2 regions of the Arthrobacter sp. P1_B4 genome follow, and region 2 is predicted to be linked to the other one. Evidence: predicted binding sites of a transcription regulator. Region 2 holds the regulator's gene; the other holds the start of a gene.

Region 1 (9,995 bases), on a different contig from region 2:
AACCAGCTGCTGCGCAACCTGCATTCCCGGGGCCGCAACGCCGTGCGCCGCGCCATCCGCGAGGGCGTGGAAGTCCACAACGTCGAGCCCACGGAAGAGAACTTCCGGGCCATGTATGCCCTGATGACCACCACGGTGGAAGCCAAGTCCCAGGTCCGGGTGCGCGAGTACGAGTACTACCGCCAGTTCTGGACCAACTTCCTGGCCCGGGACCAGGGCAGGCTGCTCTTCGTGTACGAAAACGGGGTGCCCTCGGTGGGCGCGTTCGTGATCAACTACGGCCGCAAGGGAACGTACAAGGACGGCGGCTCCCTGCAGAAGCGTGGCCAGTACGGTGACTCGCACCTCGTGCAGTGGACCGCGATCAACCAGGTCAAGGACCTCGGCTGCACCGAATACGACTTCTGCGGCACGCCGCCGAGCCACAAGCTCAAGGACACGTCGAACCCGTTCCATGGGCTGGGGCTCTTCAAGACCAGCTTCAGCAAGACCGTGACCGACTTCGTCGGCTGCTATGACCAGGTTCTGAGCCCGCTGAAGTACAAGGCCTGGATGACGGCGGGGGAGCGCGTCGCACGCCAGGTCTACACCCGGCGCACGGGCCAGCAGTTTTACTAAACCGAGCCAAAGACAATCAAGGTCAGCCAGGACAGTGAGGAGGCCGGAATGAACAACGGAACCGACGGCCACCGCAGGCCACCCACGGACGGCCTGCCCCGGACCCAGCCGATGTCGGCCATGCAGGTGCGCCAGAACGCCGCCGCCAAGAGAATGCTGCGCCGCCTGGTCCAGGGCGAAAACCCGCCCACCGCGCCGATGAGCATCGTCGACCGGCTCGCCGGCAGCCCCTACGCCAACCCGATGATTCAGGTTGGCGGGGTGGATGCCGCAGCCCGCAAGACCATCGATTTCGCCCTGAAGCTGGCCGAATCCATGTTCCGGTACGGGGCCGGCGCCCTCGAAGTCGAGACCAGCATCATCGCCATCACCGCCGCGCTTGGCCTCAAGAACATCGAGGTGGACATCACCAACCAGTCGGTGGCCATCAACTACGCACCCAAGGACCAGACGCCCATCTCACTGCTGCGGGTGGTGCGGTCCTGGACCAACAACTACGCGGGCCTCTCGCAAGTGCACCAGCTGGTGACAGACATCGTGGCCGGCGGCGTCGGCCGCGAGGAAGCCGTGCGCCGGCTTGAGGACATCACCCGCAGCGCCAAGCCGTTCCCGCGGTGGATGGTCACCGTGGCCTTCGGCGTGTTCTCTGCCGTTTTCGTCGGTGTCCTAGGCGGCGGACTGGGCGCCTCGGTCGTCGCGTTCCTCTCCAACCTTCTGGTCAGCCTGCTGGCCCGCCAGCTGGGCCGCTGGCGTACGCCGGACTTCTTCATCACTGCCTCGTGTTCGTTCCTGGTGACCATTATCGCCCTGCTGCTGTGGCGCTTCGGCAGCCCGCTGGGAGTGCAGATTGCCCCCGAAATCGTGGTGGTCGGCGGGATCCTGCTGCTCCTGCCGACGGGACGCTTGGTGTCCTCGGTGCAGGATGCGATCAACGGCTTCCCCGTCACGGCGGCCGGACGGTTCCTGTCCACCATGCTGACTTTCGGGGCGCTGGTCGCCGGCATCGCCGTCGGCTTCGTCGTGGGGGACATGACCGGCATGGATCCCATAGACGTCACCAAAACATTCCCGCCCAAGTATGACTTGTGGGTGATCGTCATCCTGATCGCCATTGCGGTGCTGATGATCGGCATCACGGAACAGACCAGCTGGAAGCTGCTGCTGCCGACTGCGGCCGTGGGGGTGGTGGGCTACCTGGTCCTCATCGGCGGCGACGCCCTGGGCATCGGATCCCGCTTCGCCCCGGCCCTCGCTGCCGTGGTGATCGGCCTGCTGGCCCGCGTCGTGGCCCTCCGGATGGGCGCCCCACAGCTGGTGGTGGCCGTTCCCGCTGCGCTGATCCTGCTCCCCGGGCTCACTATATTCCGGTCGATGTATGTATTGACCATCGAGGAATCGGAGATTCTCATGGGCGCCGGCGGGATGCTCAACGCCGGGGCCATCGTGCTCGGTGTCGCTGCCGGCATCGTGCTCGGCGACACCCTGGCGCGGCCCCTGACGCGGAGCCTGGCGAGCAACGAACGGCGCAGGGCCCGCCGCCGCTAGATCTTGCGAGGAATGCCCGTCCGGGTCCCCTAAGGCGCCGGGTTTCCCCACTTTTGCCGGGACGCGACGGTGTGTCGGCCCGCCGCGCCGGCGTGTCCCGGCGTCGTGGTGGCAAAGGTGGGGAAGCTCCGCAGCGCCAAATCTTGCTCTGCTAGATCTTGCGCCGTTAGAACTTGCGCCGTTAGATCTTGCGCCGTTAGATCTTGCGCCGTTAGATCTTGCCGATGGGGAGCTTCTTCTCCGCCTGGAAGTCGTCCTCCACCCGGCCCTTGGCCCAGTAGCCCGAGAGGGACACCTGGGCCCGCTCCAGCCCGCGCTGCACGTAGAACACGTCCCGGAGGCCCTTCATGTAGCCCCGCTCGCCGTGGGCAAAGACCTGCACCCGGCCCTCGGGCCACTCGGCGTCGCGCACCGCCGTGACCAGCAGTTCGCTCTCACCGGCGGGGGCGCCCCCGCGCAGCAGCCAGCGCAGCTCGACGCCGGCCGGCCCGGCGATGGCCTGGACGTCGGCGTCGCTGTCCACTTCGAGCAGGGCGAGGCCGCGGGCATCCTCCGGCAGGGATTCGATCGCCGCGCCGATGGCCGGCAACGCTGATTCATCGCCGGCAAACAGGTACCAGTCCGCGGCCGGATCCGGGTTGTACCCGCCGCCGGGGCCGGTGAAAGTCAGGCGATCGCCGGGCTGGGCCGAAGCCGCCCAGGGGCCGGCGAGCCCCTCGTCGCCGTGGATCACAAAGTCAATGGCCAGTTCCTGCGCCGCCGGGTCCACCCAGCGGACCGTATAGGTCCGGGTGTGCGGCCACTGACTGCGCGGCATGGTTTCCCGGATGGCCCACAAATCCAGCGGATCCGGGTATTCGACGCCGGGTTGCGGAAAGACGATCTTGACGTACCGGTCCACATAGTCGTTGTTGACGAACCCGGCGAAGCCAGGGCCCCCGGCGATGATCCGGACCATGTACGGGGAGAGCTGCTCCCTGCGCAGGACCGTCAGATCGGTCTGGGGGCGCGAGTTCCGGGTGGCGGTGGTGGCTGCGGGGACGGATGTCATGCAGCTAAGCCTAACCAAGAACCCCCGGCGGGAGCATTGCGCGGAGGCCTGTTACGGCAACGGCGGAAGCTCCCAGTCGACCGTCCCGTTGCCTTGTTCCAGCAGCAGGGCGTTGGCCCGGCTGAAGGGCCGGGACCCGAAGAAGCCGCGCGAGGCCGATAGCGGGCTGGGGTGGGCGCTGGCGATCACGGCGGCGGACCCCAGCAGCGGCCGCACGGACTCGGCATCCTTCCCCCACAGGATCGCCACCAGGGGGGCATGGCCCGCACCGGATACGGACGAGCGGCCGGCGACGGCCCGGATGGCCGCCGCCGTCACGGCCTCCCAGCCTTTGTTCCGGTGCGAGCCCGCCGCGCCGGCACGGACGCTGAGCACCCTGTTGAGCAGCAGTACGCCTTGGTCAGCCCAGTGGCTGAGGTCCCCGTGGACGCGCGGGGGGAAGCCGAGATCGGCCTGAAGTTCCTTGTAGATGTTTGCCAGGCTGCGGGGGATCGGCCGGGTGGCGCCGTCCACGGCGAAGGACAACCCCACGGCGTGCCCCGGCGTCGGATACGGGTCCTGGCCCACCACCAGCACGCGGACGCCGGCCAGGGGCTGCCGGAAAGCCCGCAGCAGGTTTGTCGGCGAGGGCAGTACACCATGCCCGGCGGCCACTTCGCCTGCGACAAAGGCGAGGGCTTCGCGCAACTGCGCCTCCACCGGCGCCAGCGGCTCCGCCCAGTCCGGAGCAACCAGCGCGTCCAGCGGCCGGCGGGCCAGGTCCGCGAAGCTGAGGGTGTCCGCGGCTGCGGGCTCCAGCTCGAACAGCGCGTCGGGTTCACTGGCGGGGTCAGACTCGGCATCAAACACAACACCCATTCTTCCCCAGCTGCGGCCCGTTTCTGCGCCCGCCCGAATGACAACCCTGTCATTCGGCCGTAGCATGGGGACTGACTTTTTACCGGATCCAGCCAGGTTTTTTGGAATCAGCCAGGGAGTGTGTCGTGGCCGAAACAGCGCAAGAGCACGTGCTCGCGGGGGATTCTGCTGTCTTCCCAACCGCCGGCGCGAGTCCGGACGGGGTGTCGGCGGAGTCTGCGCTGAGCGCCCGCGACCAGCAGATGCTGGCCTTGGAACGGCAATGGTGGAAGTACGCCGGGGCCAAGGAACAGGCCATCCGTGAGCTGTTCGATCTGTCCGCCACGCACTACTACCAGATCCTCAATGCCCTCATCGATACCGAGGATGCGCTGGCCCACGATCCCATGCTGGTCAAGAGATTGCGTAGACTACGTACATCACGCCAACGTGCCCGCACTGCCCGTCGTCTGGGAACAGATTCGTAAAGTCGCGTCACGAGCAGCCGGATGCGCACGTCCTGTTGCGTCCGTTCCGGCCTCGGGCACCCCGTATGAAATCAGCAAGGACGTCGTTTTACCATGACCAAATACGCTCGGGATGAATTTGATCGGGTCCCGGAGACCTCTGCCCGGCAGGGAGTCCACCGGGCCGTCGCGGCATCGCGGCGGCGGAGCCTGGCGCCGATCCTGGCGGCCGGCTGCGTAGCCCTGGCCATCGGCCTGGTGGCCTTCCTGATCCTGCCGAAGCTCGGCTTCTCCGCAGGCCAGGCCGCGGCCGTGACCGCCGGTGGCAGCCCGTCCGCATCTGCCAGCAGCAGCCCGTCCGCCACGAGCACCGTGAGCCCCAGCCCCACGCCGACCAGCCCGGACCCGGCCGGCACGGACGCCGCCGCCGCGCCGGCGGCTTCGCCGTCAGCTACGCCGAGCGCCACAGCCGCCGCTGTCGACAAGACGCAGCCGGTGACGATCTACAACGCGACCACCACCGCCGGCCTAGCCACCCGCGTCGGCGGCACCGTCACCTCCGACGGCTGGGTCCTGGGCGAGACAGGCAACTGGGGCGGTGTCCCGCAACAGACGTCCGTGATCTTCTACAGCGGCATCGAGCAGAAGGACAATGCGGAGGCACTCGGAGCCCTCCTCGGCGTGGACACCCTCGTGGACTCTGCCGAGTTCAACATGCCCCTTGTCGTCGTGCTCGGCCCCGGCTACCAGTAGCCAATCCGGTTACGCCTCAATAACTATTAGGCGGCGGCCCTGCCCGCCGCCGGCGTTCCTGGGGGACGCTGTGGGTACAGTATCTGCGGATTTCTCTTCGCAGTCCGCGGCGCACACCGAGGTGGGCCGCACGCAAGCTAGCTGAAAGTGTGGACACCATGGCACTGGGAACCGTCAAATGGTTCAACGCCGAAAAGGGCTACGGCTTCATCTCCGTGGACGGTTCCGAGAACGACGTCTTCGTGCACTGGTCCGCGATCGTCGGGGAAGGCTACCGCGCCCTGGACGAGGGCCAGCGGGTGGAACTGGAAGTCGGCGAGGGCGAAAAGGGCCCGCAGGCCGAAAGCGTCCGGCCCGCCTAGTGGTACTGGCTGCCGTCACGAACGCCCCAAGGAACGCGGCCGGGCGCCGCGGAGGACATTTGCCGTTGGGCCGCGCCCTGGCGGCGGGCARAGTAGCGGCCCTGGCCCTGACGGGCTGCCTGGGCCCCGCGGGCAGCGCCCGCGTGGCCAGCGCGGACGCCAGCGGTGACGGCACCCTGCGCATCGGCCTGATCCTGGACAACACCGGCAAGCAGAACTTCCTCAACGCTTCCGAGCTCGCGGCGGCCAAACTTGCCGTCAAGGAGATCAACGCTGCCGGCGGGCACAAAGGCAAACCGGTGGAGCTGCTGCCGGAAACCATCAGCACGGACACCGCCGCCCAGGCGAAAGCGCTGGTTGCCGCCAAGGCCGACGTCGTGATCGGCCCGACCGATTCCAGCCGTGCCCCGGCCGCCATCGACGTGCTGGCCAACGCCAAGGTGGCCGTGATCTCCCCTGCCAACACCGCCGCCGGGCTCAGCAATTACAAGAGCGGCGGCTACTATTTCCGCACCTCGGCCGCCGACACCGCCCAGGCCTCCGTCCTCGCCAAACTGGTCAAAGACGGCGGCGCCAGGACCCTGGCGGTGCTGCATGAGGAAGGCGACTACGGCAAAGACGTCGCCGCCGCCGTCGGCGGTGCGGCGAAACAGTCCGGACTCGAAGTCGTGGCGGACGCGGAGTTCACCCCCGGCCAGGCGCAGCAGGCTGTCGCCGCCGCTAAGGCCGCCAACCCCGACGCCGTCATCCTGGTCTCGCGCGACGGCGCACAGGGCGCCATCGCCGAGCTGAACAACGCCGGCCTCGCCGGCAAGAAGCTGGTCCTCAGCGACGGAGCAGTCAGCAAGTACGGCGCTGGCCTGGGCGCCCGGGCGCTCGAGGGTGCACGCGGGATCCTGCCCGGCGTGTTTCCCTCCGCCGCCTTCCAGGCGGACCTCGTGGCCGTTGATCCCGGGCTGAAGGACATGGTGTTCGCCGCCGAGACGTACGACGCCGTCGTCCTGGCCGCCGTCGCCGCCGCCGCAGCAGAGGACGACGCCGGGACCTCCATCGCAGCGTCCCTCGTCGCGGTCTCCGGCGGAACCCCCGCGGCAGGCGGAACGGGGGCCGGCGGCAGCCAGCCGCCCAGCGAGTCATGCACGAGCTACAAGGACTGCGTCGGCGTCCTCCGGGCAGGCCAGCGGCCCGACTACGACGGCCAGTCCGGACGGATCAACTTTGATGCCCACGGCGACATCACCGAAGCGAACTACATGGTTTCGACTTACGGCGAGGACAACCTGCCCACGGTGGACGGCACGGAAGCCGCGAGCAGCAGCGGCGGCTGATCGCTCGTAGCGTATTGTGCCCGCGTGGCGGCCGGTTCCGGCCGACCACTGCTTGCACTCTCCCCGGGGGAGTGCTAATTATTGATTTAGCACTCCAGCGCACTGACTGCTAACACGACGCCCGGTCCGCCCGGCCGCGAAGTGGGACAGCCGGTCCAGGAGCTAAAGAAACACCTTGCTGGGGTGAGATCCCGGACCCGGCGGCATACAGAGGCCGCGGGGTAGGGATCGTCCGTCGCGGGCACCACAGCGAAGGTTCATTCTTAACGACTGTCCCGAAAGGACTACTGCCGTTATGGCCAAGATCATTGCATTTGATGAAGAGGCACGCCGCGGTCTTGAGCGGGGCCTGAACATCCTCGCCGACGCCGTCAAGGTCACCCTCGGCCCGCGGGGACGCAACGTCGTCCTCGAAAAGAAGTGGGGCGCCCCCACGATCACCAACGATGGTGTTTCCATCGCCAAGGAGATCGAGCTGGACGATCCCTACGAAAAGATCGGCGCCGAGCTGGTCAAGGAAGTTGCCAAGAAGACGGATGACGTCGCAGGCGACGGCACCACCACGGCAACCGTGCTGGCACAGGCCCTGGTCAAGGAAGGCCTGCGCAACGTAGCGGCCGGCGCTGACCCGCTGTCCCTCAAGCGCGGCATCGAGAAGGCTGTTGACGCGGTCACCATCGAGCTCCTGGCCTCCGCCAAGGAAATCGAGACCAAGGAAGAGATCGCCGCCACCGCGTCCATCTCCGCCGGCGACAACGAGATCGGCGCCCTGATCGCCGAAGCCCTCGACAAGGTCGGCAAGGAAGGCGTCATCACCGTCGAGGAGTCGAACACGTTCGGCCTCGAGCTGGAGCTGACCGAAGGCATGCGCTTCGACAAGGGCTACATCTCCGCCTACTTCGTCACCGACGCCGAGCGCCAGGAAACGGTCCTTGAGGATCCGTACATCCTGATCGTCAACTCCAAGATCTCCAACGTCAAGGAACTGGTTGCTGTCCTGGAAAAGGTCATGCAGTCCAACAAGCCGCTGCTGATCATTGCCGAAGACATCGAGGGCGAGGCCCTGGCCACCCTGATCGTCAACAAGATCCGTGGCACCTTCAAGTCCGTCGCCGTCAAGGCTCCGGGCTTCGGCGACCGCCGCAAGGCGCAGCTGGCCGACATCGCCATCCTCACCGGTGGCCAGGTCATTTCCGAGGAAGTCGGCCTCAAGCTTGAGACCGCCGGACTCGAACTCCTTGGCAAGGCCCGCAAGGTTGTTGTCACCAAGGACGAGACCACCATCGTCGAGGGTGCAGGCGACGCCGACCAGATCGCCGGCCGCGTGTCCCAGATCCGCGCCGAGATCGAGAACTCCGATTCCGACTACGACCGCGAGAAGCTGCAGGAGCGCCTGGCCAAGCTGGCCGGCGGCGTTGCAGTCATCAAGGCCGGCGCCGCAACCGAGGTCGAGCTCAAGGAACGCAAGCACCGCATTGAGGACGCCGTCCGCAACGCCAAGGCTGCTGTCGAAGAGGGCATCGTCGCCGGCGGTGGCGTTGCCCTGATCCAGGCCGGCGCCAAGGCATTCGCGAACCTGCAGCTCTCCGGTGACGAAGCAACGGGCGCGAACATCGTCCGCGTTGCCATCGACGCCCCGCTGAAGCAGATCGCCTTCAACGCCGGCCTCGAGCCCGGCGTCGTCGTGGACAAGGTCCGCGGCCTGCCCGCAGGCCACGGCCTCAACGCCGCCACCGGCGAGTACGTCGACCTGCTGGCCGCCGGCATCAACGACCCGGTCAAGGTAACCCGCTCTGCCCTGCAGAACGCGGCTTCCATCGCCGGCCTGTTCCTCACCACCGAGGCCGTTGTAGCCGACAAGCCCGAGAAGGGTGGCGCCCCGATGGGCGGCGGCGACGACATGGGCGGCATGGGCGGCATGGGCGGTTTCTAACCACCCGCGCCAGCCATTACCGGCTGTTCGACGACGGCGGTCCCACCTTCGGGTGGGGCCGCCGTCGCCGGTTAAGCGCGGTCCCTGGCCAAGGAGCGTCGGTGGGCGTCGGCGGGTTCTGGCAGGATAGGTCAGTGACGATTACAGCAGCGGCCGACGGTTCGGCCTTAGGAAATCCCGGCCCGGCCGGCTGGGCCTGGTACGTGAATGACGACTGCTGGCGGGCCGGCGGATGGCCCCACGGCACGAACAACCAGGGCGAACTGATGGCGGTGCTGGACCTGTTCCGGGCAACGGCGCACATGCCCGGGGAAGACCTGCTGATCCTCTGCGACAGCCAGTACGTCATCAACGCCGTGACCAAGTGGATGCCCGGCTGGAAACGCAAGGGCTGGCGCAAGGCAGACGGCAAGCCGGTGCTGAACGTGGACCTCCTCAAGGACATCGACCAGGCGCTCGTGGGCCGCAAGTACACCTTCGAGTGGGTGCGGGGCCACGCGGGGCACGAGCTCAACGAGGCGGCGGACGTCCGCGCCCGGGCAGCGGCCACGGCGTACCAGCAGGGCGTGGCCGTCCGGCAGGGTCCCGGGTTCGGCAACCCGGAGGGCGAACCGTCAGCGGGCAAGACACCGCAGGACAAGATGCAGCAGGACAAGATGCAGCAGGACAAGATGCAGCCAGCCGCCCTGCAGCCCGACGCCCAGCCCGCCGCCATCCCTGCGACTGCCGCCCCCGCGGCCCGGCCGCAGGCAGCCCCGGCGCCAGCCGGCCAGCAGGAACTCTTTGGCGTGCCGGGGACCTACGACGAACCGGACCTCTTCAGCGAACTCGAAGAAGAACGTGCCGTAGACCGGGCGGAGGCCAGCGCCGAAGCCGTCGTCGAGTCCCTCGAACGCGAACTGCTCCGCCCCGAAACCCGGGCGGACCTGGGCCGCACGGGCGTGCTGCTCCACCCGGACTTCACCGAAATCGGCAGCTCCGGCCGGATCTGGACCCGCGACGCCATGATGATGTCACTCGAGGACAACCCGGGCGGAGCCGTGGAGCTGGAATTGTTGGGCGCGGACCGGCTGGGTGAGAAGACCATCCTCCTGACCTACC
Region 2 (8,872 bases):
AATGCGCCACGTCGCAGGATGGCATACGAGCATCCGCACCGAGCCGTGGAAAAGCCAACAGTAATGCCAACAGTAAGGACCCTGCGTGTCTCCCATGGCCCGCACCGCCCCGGTGCCCGCCGCAACAGATCCGGCCATCATCCGGAACTTCTGCATCATTGCGCACATTGACCACGGCAAATCCACACTGGCCGACCGGATGCTCCAGTTCACCGGTGTTGTCCAGTCCCGTGACATGAAGGCCCAGTACCTGGACCGCATGGACATTGAGCGCGAACGCGGCATCACCATCAAATCCCAGGCCGTCCGCATGCCCTGGGAACTCGACGGCACCAGCTACGCGCTGAACATGATCGACACCCCCGGGCACGTCGACTTCACGTACGAGGTCTCCCGCTCGCTCGCGGCCTGCGAAGGCGCGATCCTGCTGGTGGACGCGGCCCAGGGCATCGAGGCCCAGACCCTCGCCAACCTCTACCTGGCGATGGAAAACAACCTCACCATCATCCCGGTCCTGAACAAGATCGACCTCCCGGCAGCCCAGCCCGAGAAATACGCGGCGGAACTCGCCAACCTGATCGGCGGCGACCCCGACGACGTGCTCCGCGTCTCCGGCAAGACCGGCATGGGCGTCGAGGTCCTGCTGGACAAGATCGTCCGCGACCTGCCGGCACCGGTGGGCGACCCGAACGCCCCCGCCCGGGCCATGATCTTCGACTCGGTCTACGACACCTACCGCGGTGTGGTCACCTACGTCCGCGTCGTCGACGGCATGCTGCACCCGCGTGAACGCATCCAGATGATGTCCACCCGTGCCACGCACGAGCTCCTTGAGATTGGTGTGAGCTCCCCGGAACCCACCCCCTCCAAGGGCCTTGGCGTCGGCGAGGTCGGCTACCTCATCACCGGTGTGAAGGACGTCCGCCTGTCCAAGGTGGGCGACACCGTCACCAACCTGGCCAAGCCCGCCACGGAGTCCCTCCCCGGCTACGCGGACGCCAAGCCGATGGTCTTCTCCGGCCTGTATCCGCTCGACGGCACGGACTATCCGGTGCTCCGCGATGCGCTGGAGAAGCTGATGCTCAACGACGCCGCACTGGTGTACGAGCCCGAAACGTCCGCCGCGCTGGGCTTCGGCTTCCGCGTGGGATTCCTGGGCCTGCTGCACCTGGAAATCACCCGCGAGCGGCTCGAACGCGAATACAACCTGGACCTCATTTCCACCGCGCCCAACGTGGAATACGAGGTCACGCTGGAGGACAAGAAGGTCGTCCACGTCACCAACCCCAGCGAATACCCCACCGGCAAGATCGCTGAGGTCCGTGAGCCGATGGTGTCCGCCACCATCCTTGCGCCGAACGAGTTTGTCGGCGCCATCATGGAGCTGTGCCAGAGCCGCCGCGGCGTCATGGGCGGCATGGACTACCTCTCCGAGGACCGGGTGGAAATCCGCTACCGCCTGCCGCTGGCCGAAATCGTCTTCGATTTCTTCGACATCCTCAAATCCAAGACCCGCGGCTACGGGTCACTGGACTGGAAGGCCGACGGCGAGCAGGTGGCCGACCTGGTCAAGGTGGACATCATGCTCCAGGGCGAACAGGTTGATGCGTTCTCCGCCATCACCCACCGCGACAAGGCCTACGCCTACGGCGTGATGATGACCGGCAAGCTGCGTGAACTCATCCCGCGCCAGCAGTTTGAGGTGCCCATCCAGGCCGCCATCGGCTCCAGGATCATCGCCCGCGAAAGCATCCGCGCCATCCGCAAGGACGTCCTTGCCAAGTGCTACGGCGGTGACATCACCCGAAAGCGCAAGCTGCTGGAAAAGCAGAAGGAAGGCAAGAAGCGCATGAAGATGGTGGGCCGCGTCGAGGTGCCGCAGGAGGCTTTCATCGCCGCGCTGACAACGGACGAGTCCAAGGACAAGGCCAAGAAGTAACGGTGCAGGTAATGACTGTTGGTGCAGTATCGGCAGGCCGGGCCCGTGCCTAGCGTTCTTCCCCTCGGCGATCCGGCGCCGGCAGACGGGCTGCTGCCCGCACAGGCGGGCGAGGGCGCCGATCAGCGCGCTTTTGGGCTGTACGTGCACATCCCGTTCTGCGCGGTCCGCTGCGGGTACTGCGATTTCAACACCTACACCGCCACCGAGCTGGGCGGCGGGGCCTCCCAGGACGCCTACGCCGCCACAGCGATCGCGGAAGTGGAGTTCGCCGCCGCGGCCCTGAAGGGCAGCGGCCTGCCCGGCCGTCCCCTCAGCACGGTCTTCTTCGGCGGCGGCACGCCCACGCTGCTGCCGGCGGAGGACCTGGCGCGCATCCTCACCGCCGCGATCGACGCCTGGGGACTGCAGCCCGGCGCCGAGGTGACCACCGAGGCGAACCCCGATTCCGTCACGCCCGCATCCCTGCAGTTGCTGGCCGACGCCGGGTTCACCCGCGTTTCGTTCGGCATGCAGTCGGCCGTGCCGCACGTCCTGAAGGTCCTGGACCGCACCCACACGCCCAGCCGGGTGCCCGAGGTGGTGCAGTGGGCGCGTAATGCCGGGCTCTCGGTCAGCCTCGACCTCATATACGGGACGCCGGGGGAGTCGCTGGAGGACTGGCGCTACTCGCTCGAGACCGCACTGTCCTACGCCCCCGACCACATCAGCGCCTATGCCCTGATCGTTGAAGACGGCACCAAGCTTGCCGCGCAGATCCGCCGTGGCGAAGTGCCGGAAATCGACGACGACGACCACGCCGCCAAGTACGAACTCGCCGACGAACTGATGTCCGCCTCCGGGCTCAACTGGTACGAGGTCAGCAACTGGTCCCGCACCCCCGAACAGGCCTGCCGGCACAACCTCGCCTACTGGCGCGGGGACGACTGGTGGGGCATCGGGCCGGGGGCACACTCGCATGTGGGCGGCGTCCGCTGGTGGAACGTCAAGCACCCCACCGCCTACGCCAACCGCCTCGGCGCCGGCGCTTCACCCGCCGCCGGACGCGAAACGCTGGACTCCGAGACCCGCAACGTGGAACGGGTCATGCTCGAGGCCCGGCTCAATTCCGGACTCGACATCCCAAGCCTCGGCGGCCTGGGGGACACCGGCAGGCACGCTGTCGCAGGGCTGATCGCGGACGGCCTCGTGGACCCCGCAGCGGCTTTCAAAGGCCGCCTCATTCTCACGCTTAAGGGCCGGCTGCTGGCTGACGCCGTCGTCCGCAGGATCCTGCCGGACTAGTCTGCCGGGCAAAGCCTCCACTAGTTGGCTGCCGCATCAGCGGCCACAACACCCTGCCGCACAAAAGAGAGCCGGCCGCTGCCCCTGACGGGCGGCGGCCGGCTCTCTTGCTTGGGTCCGGGCCGGCTATTTGATCCAGCGCAGGTTGAACTCGTAACGGTGCGGCTGGCCGCGGTTGACGTGGATGCCGGCCGCCACCGAGAAGCACGTCACGGCGATCCAGATCACCGTGGCGAGCACGGCGAAGAGGTTGCCCACCACCGGGATGAAGACCAGTAAATTGGCCAGCACCGCGGCGAGCGTCGGCGGCAGCGTGAAATTGAGGGCTTCCTTGGATTCCTGTGCCGTGAACGGGCCGCGGTCCTTGAAGATGAGGTAGATCAGCAGCGACGGCACGCAGCCCAGGATGCCGCCAAAGTGCGCGAGCGTGGCCCACTGGCGGTCCTCGCTGGCCGTCAGCGGCAGCGCGTTTGCCGGAACGCCATGGTACGGGGGCTGGCCATGGCCAGCCTGATTGCCCGTGTGTTCGCGTGCGTTATCTGCCACGGTGTAGCCCTTCGGATTGCGGTGATGCGTTGCTGCCTGGGTTGTGCCTGAAATAGCCGGGACCGCACTAGAAGCGCGGCCGCCGTTTCAAGAATACTTGCTCGGGCCCGGAAATGGAGATCAGGGGCGGCCGCCGCGGCGGACTAGGGCACGGTGAGGAAGTCAATGACCTCTTCCACGCGGCCGAGCAACGACGCCTCCAGATCAGCGTAGCTGCGGACAGCCCCCAGAAGTTTCTGCCAGCCGAGGCCGATGTCCTCCTTTGTGGAGTGGGGCCAGCCGAAAGCCATCAGGATCCCGGTCTTCCAGTCCGTGCCGCGGGGGATCACGGGCCACTGCTCGATCCCCAGGACCGCGGGCCGGATGGCCTGCCACACGTCCACGTAAGGGTGCCCCACAATCAGGACGTTGCCGGCGGCGCCCGGTGAGGCCATGACGGCGTCGGCGATCCGCGACTCCTTGGAGTCGGCCACGAGGTGGTCTACCAGCACGCCGAGGCGCCGGCCAGGGCCCGGGCCGAAGTCCGCCACGGCGGCCGCGAGGTCGTCAATGCCGTGCAGGGGCTCGACGACGATGCCCTCCACCCGGAGGTCATCGCCCCACACTTTCTCCACCAGCTCGGCGTCGTGCTTTCCTTCCACCCAGATGCGGCTGGCCTTGGCCACCTGTGCGCGCTGCCCCGCCACCCGCACCGAGCCCGACGCCGTACGGCCGGCCCCGGCGGCCGGTGCCGTCTTCTTCGGGGCCGGCGGCATCAGGCGGATGGGCTGGCCGTCCAAGAGGAAGCCGAAGCCGAGGCGGAAGGACCGCGACTTGCCCCGCCGGTCCTCCAGCGCCACCACGTGCATGCCGCCGGACTTCTCCACCCGGGTGACGGCGCCCACCCAACCGGACTGGACCTCCTCGAGGACCATCCCGCGTTCCACCGGGACTTCCGGCAACTGGGTCTTGGCGGGGGCGGACAGGTCCTGGGGTCCCCAGTTCTGGTACGACATCTCTACACGCTAACTTTGCACTCGGAATGTACGGGCGGTCGGTGGAACTCTCCGGGGGCCGGAACCGGACCGCGACGACGCGGCAACGGCAGCGGCTGCCACGGTCTCGGCGCCGGCGTGACGGGAATCGCGTTCCCGCGGGCCACGCCTGGAGCGAATCCAATGCTAACAACGCGGCGACTCATATTAGACTGGTTAGCACTTAGGCATGTCGAGTGCTAACCCTTGTCCTGTGGCGGGCCGTCCGTGCACCATTTGTGGACCCGGACGGGCGAGGGGAGTGGCACCGGCTGCGGGACAGTCGACAGGAGGTGGAGCGTGAGCGAACCGCGCAAACTCGAAGTGCTGCGCGCCATCGTGGAGGACTACGTCCATTCGCGTGAGCCCGTTGGTTCCAAAGCGCTCGTTGAACGGCACCATCTCGGCGTCTCGAGCGCCACGATCCGAAATGACATGGCGGCGCTGGAAGACGAGGGCCTGATCACGGCACCGCACACGAGCGCCGGCCGGATCCCCACCGACAAGGGCTACCGGCTGTTCGTCGACCAGATCTCAGCGGTGAAGCCGTTGTCGCCGGCCGAGCGCCGGGCCATCCAGGCGCTGCTGGAAGGATCCGAGGACCTCGACGACATCCTTGACCGGACCGTGAGGCTCCTCTCGCACCTGACCAACCAGGTCGCCGTCGTGCAGTATCCGCTGCGCAGCCGCGCCCGGGTGCGGCACATCGAGTTCGTGCTGCTGGCGCCCCGGAAAGTGCTGGCGGTCCTGATCGCGGACACGGGCAAAGTGGAGCAGCGCGTGATCGACGTCGGGCAGGACATTCCCGACGACGCGCTGGCGGAATTGCGGACCAGCTTTCTGGCCAGCCTGTCCGGTACACCGCTGAGCCTGATGCCGCAGCTGCTGCCCGCCGTCGTTGCCGGCGGCCCGCCCGCGCGGCGCGGAGCAGCCCAGGCGCTGGCCCGCGGCCTTGAGGCCCTGGCCACGAGCAGCCGTGAAGAGCGCATGGTCATGGCCGGCACCGCCAACCTGGCCCGCTCCAATGTGGACTTCCCGCTCAGCATCGGCCCCGTGCTGGAGGCCCTCGAGGAACAGGTGGTCATGCTCCGCCTGCTCAGCGAAATGGCCGAAGACCCGCGCGGTGTGACCGTCAGCATCGGCCGGGAAAACCCCTACGACGGTCTCGCCGAGGCCTCGGTCGTGGCCACCGCCTACGGGCCGGACGCCACGGCCAAGGTCGGCGTGCTTGGGCCCACCCGGATGGACTATCCCACCACCATGGCCGCCGTCCGAGCGGTGGCCCGCTACCTTTCGAGGATCCTGGGCCCCTGACAGGCCCGGGACCGAATACGACTTCTTGCCCCACAGGCAGTGCCCCACAGGCAGTACAACAAGGAAGAGATACACACTTTGAGCAGCCACTACGACGTTCTTGGAGTCTCCCGCGACGCATCGGGGGAGGAGATCAAGAAGGCCTACCGGAAACTGGCCCGGACCCTGCACCCGGACGTGAACCCCGGGGAGGACGCCTCGGACAGGTTCAAGGCCGTCACGCACGCCTACGAGGTCCTCTCCGATCCGCAGAAGCGCCGGGTCTATGACACCACGGGCAACGAGAACGGTACCGACAACGGGTTCGGCGGCGGCAGCTACTCGGGCCAGGGCTTCGCCTTCCAGGACATCTTCGAGACCTTCTTCGGCGCCGGTGGCGGCCAGGGCGGCCCGTCGTCCCGGGTCCGCCGCGGCCAGGACGCGCTGATCAGCGTCCGGATCGACCTCCGCGATGCGGTGTTCGGCGTGAACAAAAAGCTCGAGGTCGACACGGCCGTCATCTGCCCCACCTGCGAGGGGTCCTGCTGCCGGGAAGGCACCCACCCGGTCCGCTGCGACATCTGTGGCGGCAGCGGTCAGGTCCAGCGCGCCGTGCGGTCCATCCTGGGCCAGGTCATGACGTCCGCCCCCTGCGGGTCTTGCGAGGGCTTCGGCACCGTCATCAAGGACCCGTGCAACGAATGCAGCGGCCAGGGCCGGATCCGCAGCCGCCGCTCCCTCACCGTCAAGGTCCCGGCCGGCGTGGCCACCGGCACCCGCATCCAGCTGTCCGGCCAGGGCGAGGCAGGCCCCGCCGGCGGCCCCGCCGGGGACCTGTACGTGGAGATCCGGGTCAACAACGACGCCACTTACGTGCGCGAGGGCGATGACCTCCACGCGAGCCTCAACATTCCCATGACGGCGGCCGCGCTCGGCACCGAAATATCCCTCGACACCTTCGACGGACAGCAGGAGATCGATGTCAAGGCCGGCACCCAGTCCGGCGAGATCATCACCCTTCGCGGTCTCGGCGTCACGCACCTGCGCGGCCACGGCCGCGGTGATCTGAAGGTGCACCTGCAGGTGGAAACACCGGTCAAGCTCGATCACGTCCAGGAAGAACTTCTCCGTCAGCTGGCCAAGCACCGCGGCGAGCACCTCACGGAAGGAAAGCTCGCGGCCAGCGGCGGCGTCTTCGCCAAACTGCGGGACCGGCTCGGTAACCTGTAGCGGTGAGCAACCCGGTCTTCTTCACCGCCCCAGGCACCCTGGACCAGCAGGTCCCCGGCTCGGCCTTCGTCCTCGGGGGCACCGAGGCCCGCCACGCCGTCACAGTCAAACGGATCGGCGTCGGCGAAGCCGTCGACATCGCGGACGGCGCCGGCAAGCGCCTGACCGGCACCGTGACAGCCGTCGCTGCTGGGGAGCTGACCGTCGAATGCGTGGGCCTGGCTGAGGAACTACGGCCCGGAACACGGCTGGTCCTGGTCCAGGCCCTTGCCAAGGGCGACCGCGATGAACTGGCGGCCGAGACCGCGACCGAGTTGGGCATCGACGCCGTCATTCCCTGGCAGGCCGAGCGGTCCATTGTGCGGTGGAAGGCGGAGCGGGCCGCGAAGGCGCATGCCAAGTGGCAGTCGGTGGTGACAGCAGCTGCCAAGCAGGCGCGCCGGGCATGGATTCCCGAGGTCCGGGCCGCCGTCGACGGCGCCGGGCTGCAGACGGCGGTAGCGGCGGCAGACCTCGCCGTTATCCTGCATGAAGACGCCGTGCGCCCGCTGCGGCAGGTACTCGAGGCCTGGCTGGAAAGTGTTGGTCCCGGCGAGGTTGTGGCAGACGCTGCCGGATCCCGTGAGGTCCTGCTGATCGTGGGTCCGGAAGGCGGCATCAGCCCGCGGGAGGTGACCCGGCTTTGCGGCGCCGGCGCAGTTACGGCCCTTTTGGGGCACCATGTGCTGCGTTCGTCCACGGCCGGGCCCGCCGCCACCGTGCTGGCCAGCGACATCCTCGGCCGCTGGTGACCTGCGGCAGCCGTCGCCGCAGGTGACGTGATGCCTTGTTGAGGTGACGGCTATTTGACCGTAAACCCGCGGGTGTCCTGGAATACTTCCTTGGCGCTGTCGGATGCGTCCACCTGGGACACCCGGACCTCGTAATTGCCCGGGCCGAGGTTCACGGACAAGGTGAACAGCCCGGGCCGGGCTGCATCGGCGGAGGCCGTCGCGCTGCCGTTAAGATACGCGGTCTTGGCGTTGTCGCCGTCGCCGTCAACCTTGAGGATCGCCCAGCGGAGCTTCCCGCCCTGGACGGTGCTGCGGCCACTGATCTTGACCGAACCGTCGGCCACGGACGTGCCCTCCTGCGGATCAATGATCCACACTGGTGCCACCATCCCGGCGCTGCGGGACGTCGGCTCGCCCAGGCGGACATGGTTGAAGGCGACGTAGTCGGTGTGACCGTCCACCAGCACAACCACCTGGACCTGCTGTCCGGCATCGATGAGGCCGGCGCTGGCCGCGGCAGCTGTCGCCGTGTAGACGAGCTGCTGGATGGCGCGCTCGGCCATGGCCGCATCCACGTTGCTGTTGAAGGCATCAGCGGAGACATCCACCGTGATGACGTTCTTGCCGGAAATCGACGTCGCCAGCTTCTTCGGATTTTGCCAGGGCGTGAAAAAATCCGGGTCCAAGGGCTTCTGCGACATCATGACCCGCAGGGCGCGGGTGACGGGATTGTCCTGATCCGGAACGTCGCGGAACTCGCGGTAGAGAAATGCGTTGTCATTGGCCCGGCCGAT

What was found. Region 2 encodes HrcA, which represses chaperone genes, less so after heat shock. Its sites were predicted from a motif close to TTNGCACTCGNNNNNNNCGAGTGCNAA; they were not measured.
Region 1: groL (chaperonin GroEL) is a predicted target of HrcA. The motif match lies at 7,048-7,074, and genes of this name have one in related genera.

The regions. Positions count from the first base shown of each region.
Region 1 is NZ_JBFTZW010000027.1:26,323-36,317, reverse strand. It holds gene AC1D1W_RS11335 (lipid II:glycine glycyltransferase FemX) at 1-618, shown strand, start outside; gene AC1D1W_RS11330 (threonine/serine exporter family protein) at 667-2,163, shown strand; gene AC1D1W_RS11325 (siderophore-interacting protein) at 2,375-3,214, opposite strand; gene AC1D1W_RS11320 (uracil-DNA glycosylase) at 3,266-4,072, opposite strand; gene AC1D1W_RS11315 (DUF3263 domain-containing protein) at 4,276-4,539, shown strand; gene AC1D1W_RS11310 (LytR C-terminal domain-containing protein) at 4,633-5,271, shown strand; gene AC1D1W_RS11305 (cold-shock protein) at 5,430-5,633, shown strand; gene AC1D1W_RS11300 (ABC transporter substrate-binding protein) at 5,693-6,961, shown strand; gene groL (chaperonin GroEL) at 7,257-8,894, shown strand; gene AC1D1W_RS11290 (RNase H family protein) at 9,029-9,995, shown strand, end outside.
Region 2 is NZ_JBFTZW010000022.1:2,351-11,222, reverse strand. It holds gene lepA (translation elongation factor 4) at 86-1,939, shown strand; gene hemW (radical SAM family heme chaperone HemW) at 1,985-3,223, shown strand; gene AC1D1W_RS10275 (DUF4870 domain-containing protein) at 3,350-3,769, opposite strand; gene AC1D1W_RS10270 (DUF3097 domain-containing protein) at 3,913-4,764, opposite strand; gene hrcA (heat-inducible transcriptional repressor HrcA) at 5,083-6,096, shown strand; gene dnaJ (molecular chaperone DnaJ) at 6,175-7,305, shown strand; gene AC1D1W_RS10255 (16S rRNA (uracil(1498)-N(3))-methyltransferase) at 7,308-8,096, shown strand; gene AC1D1W_RS10250 (GerMN domain-containing protein) at 8,147-8,872, opposite strand, start outside.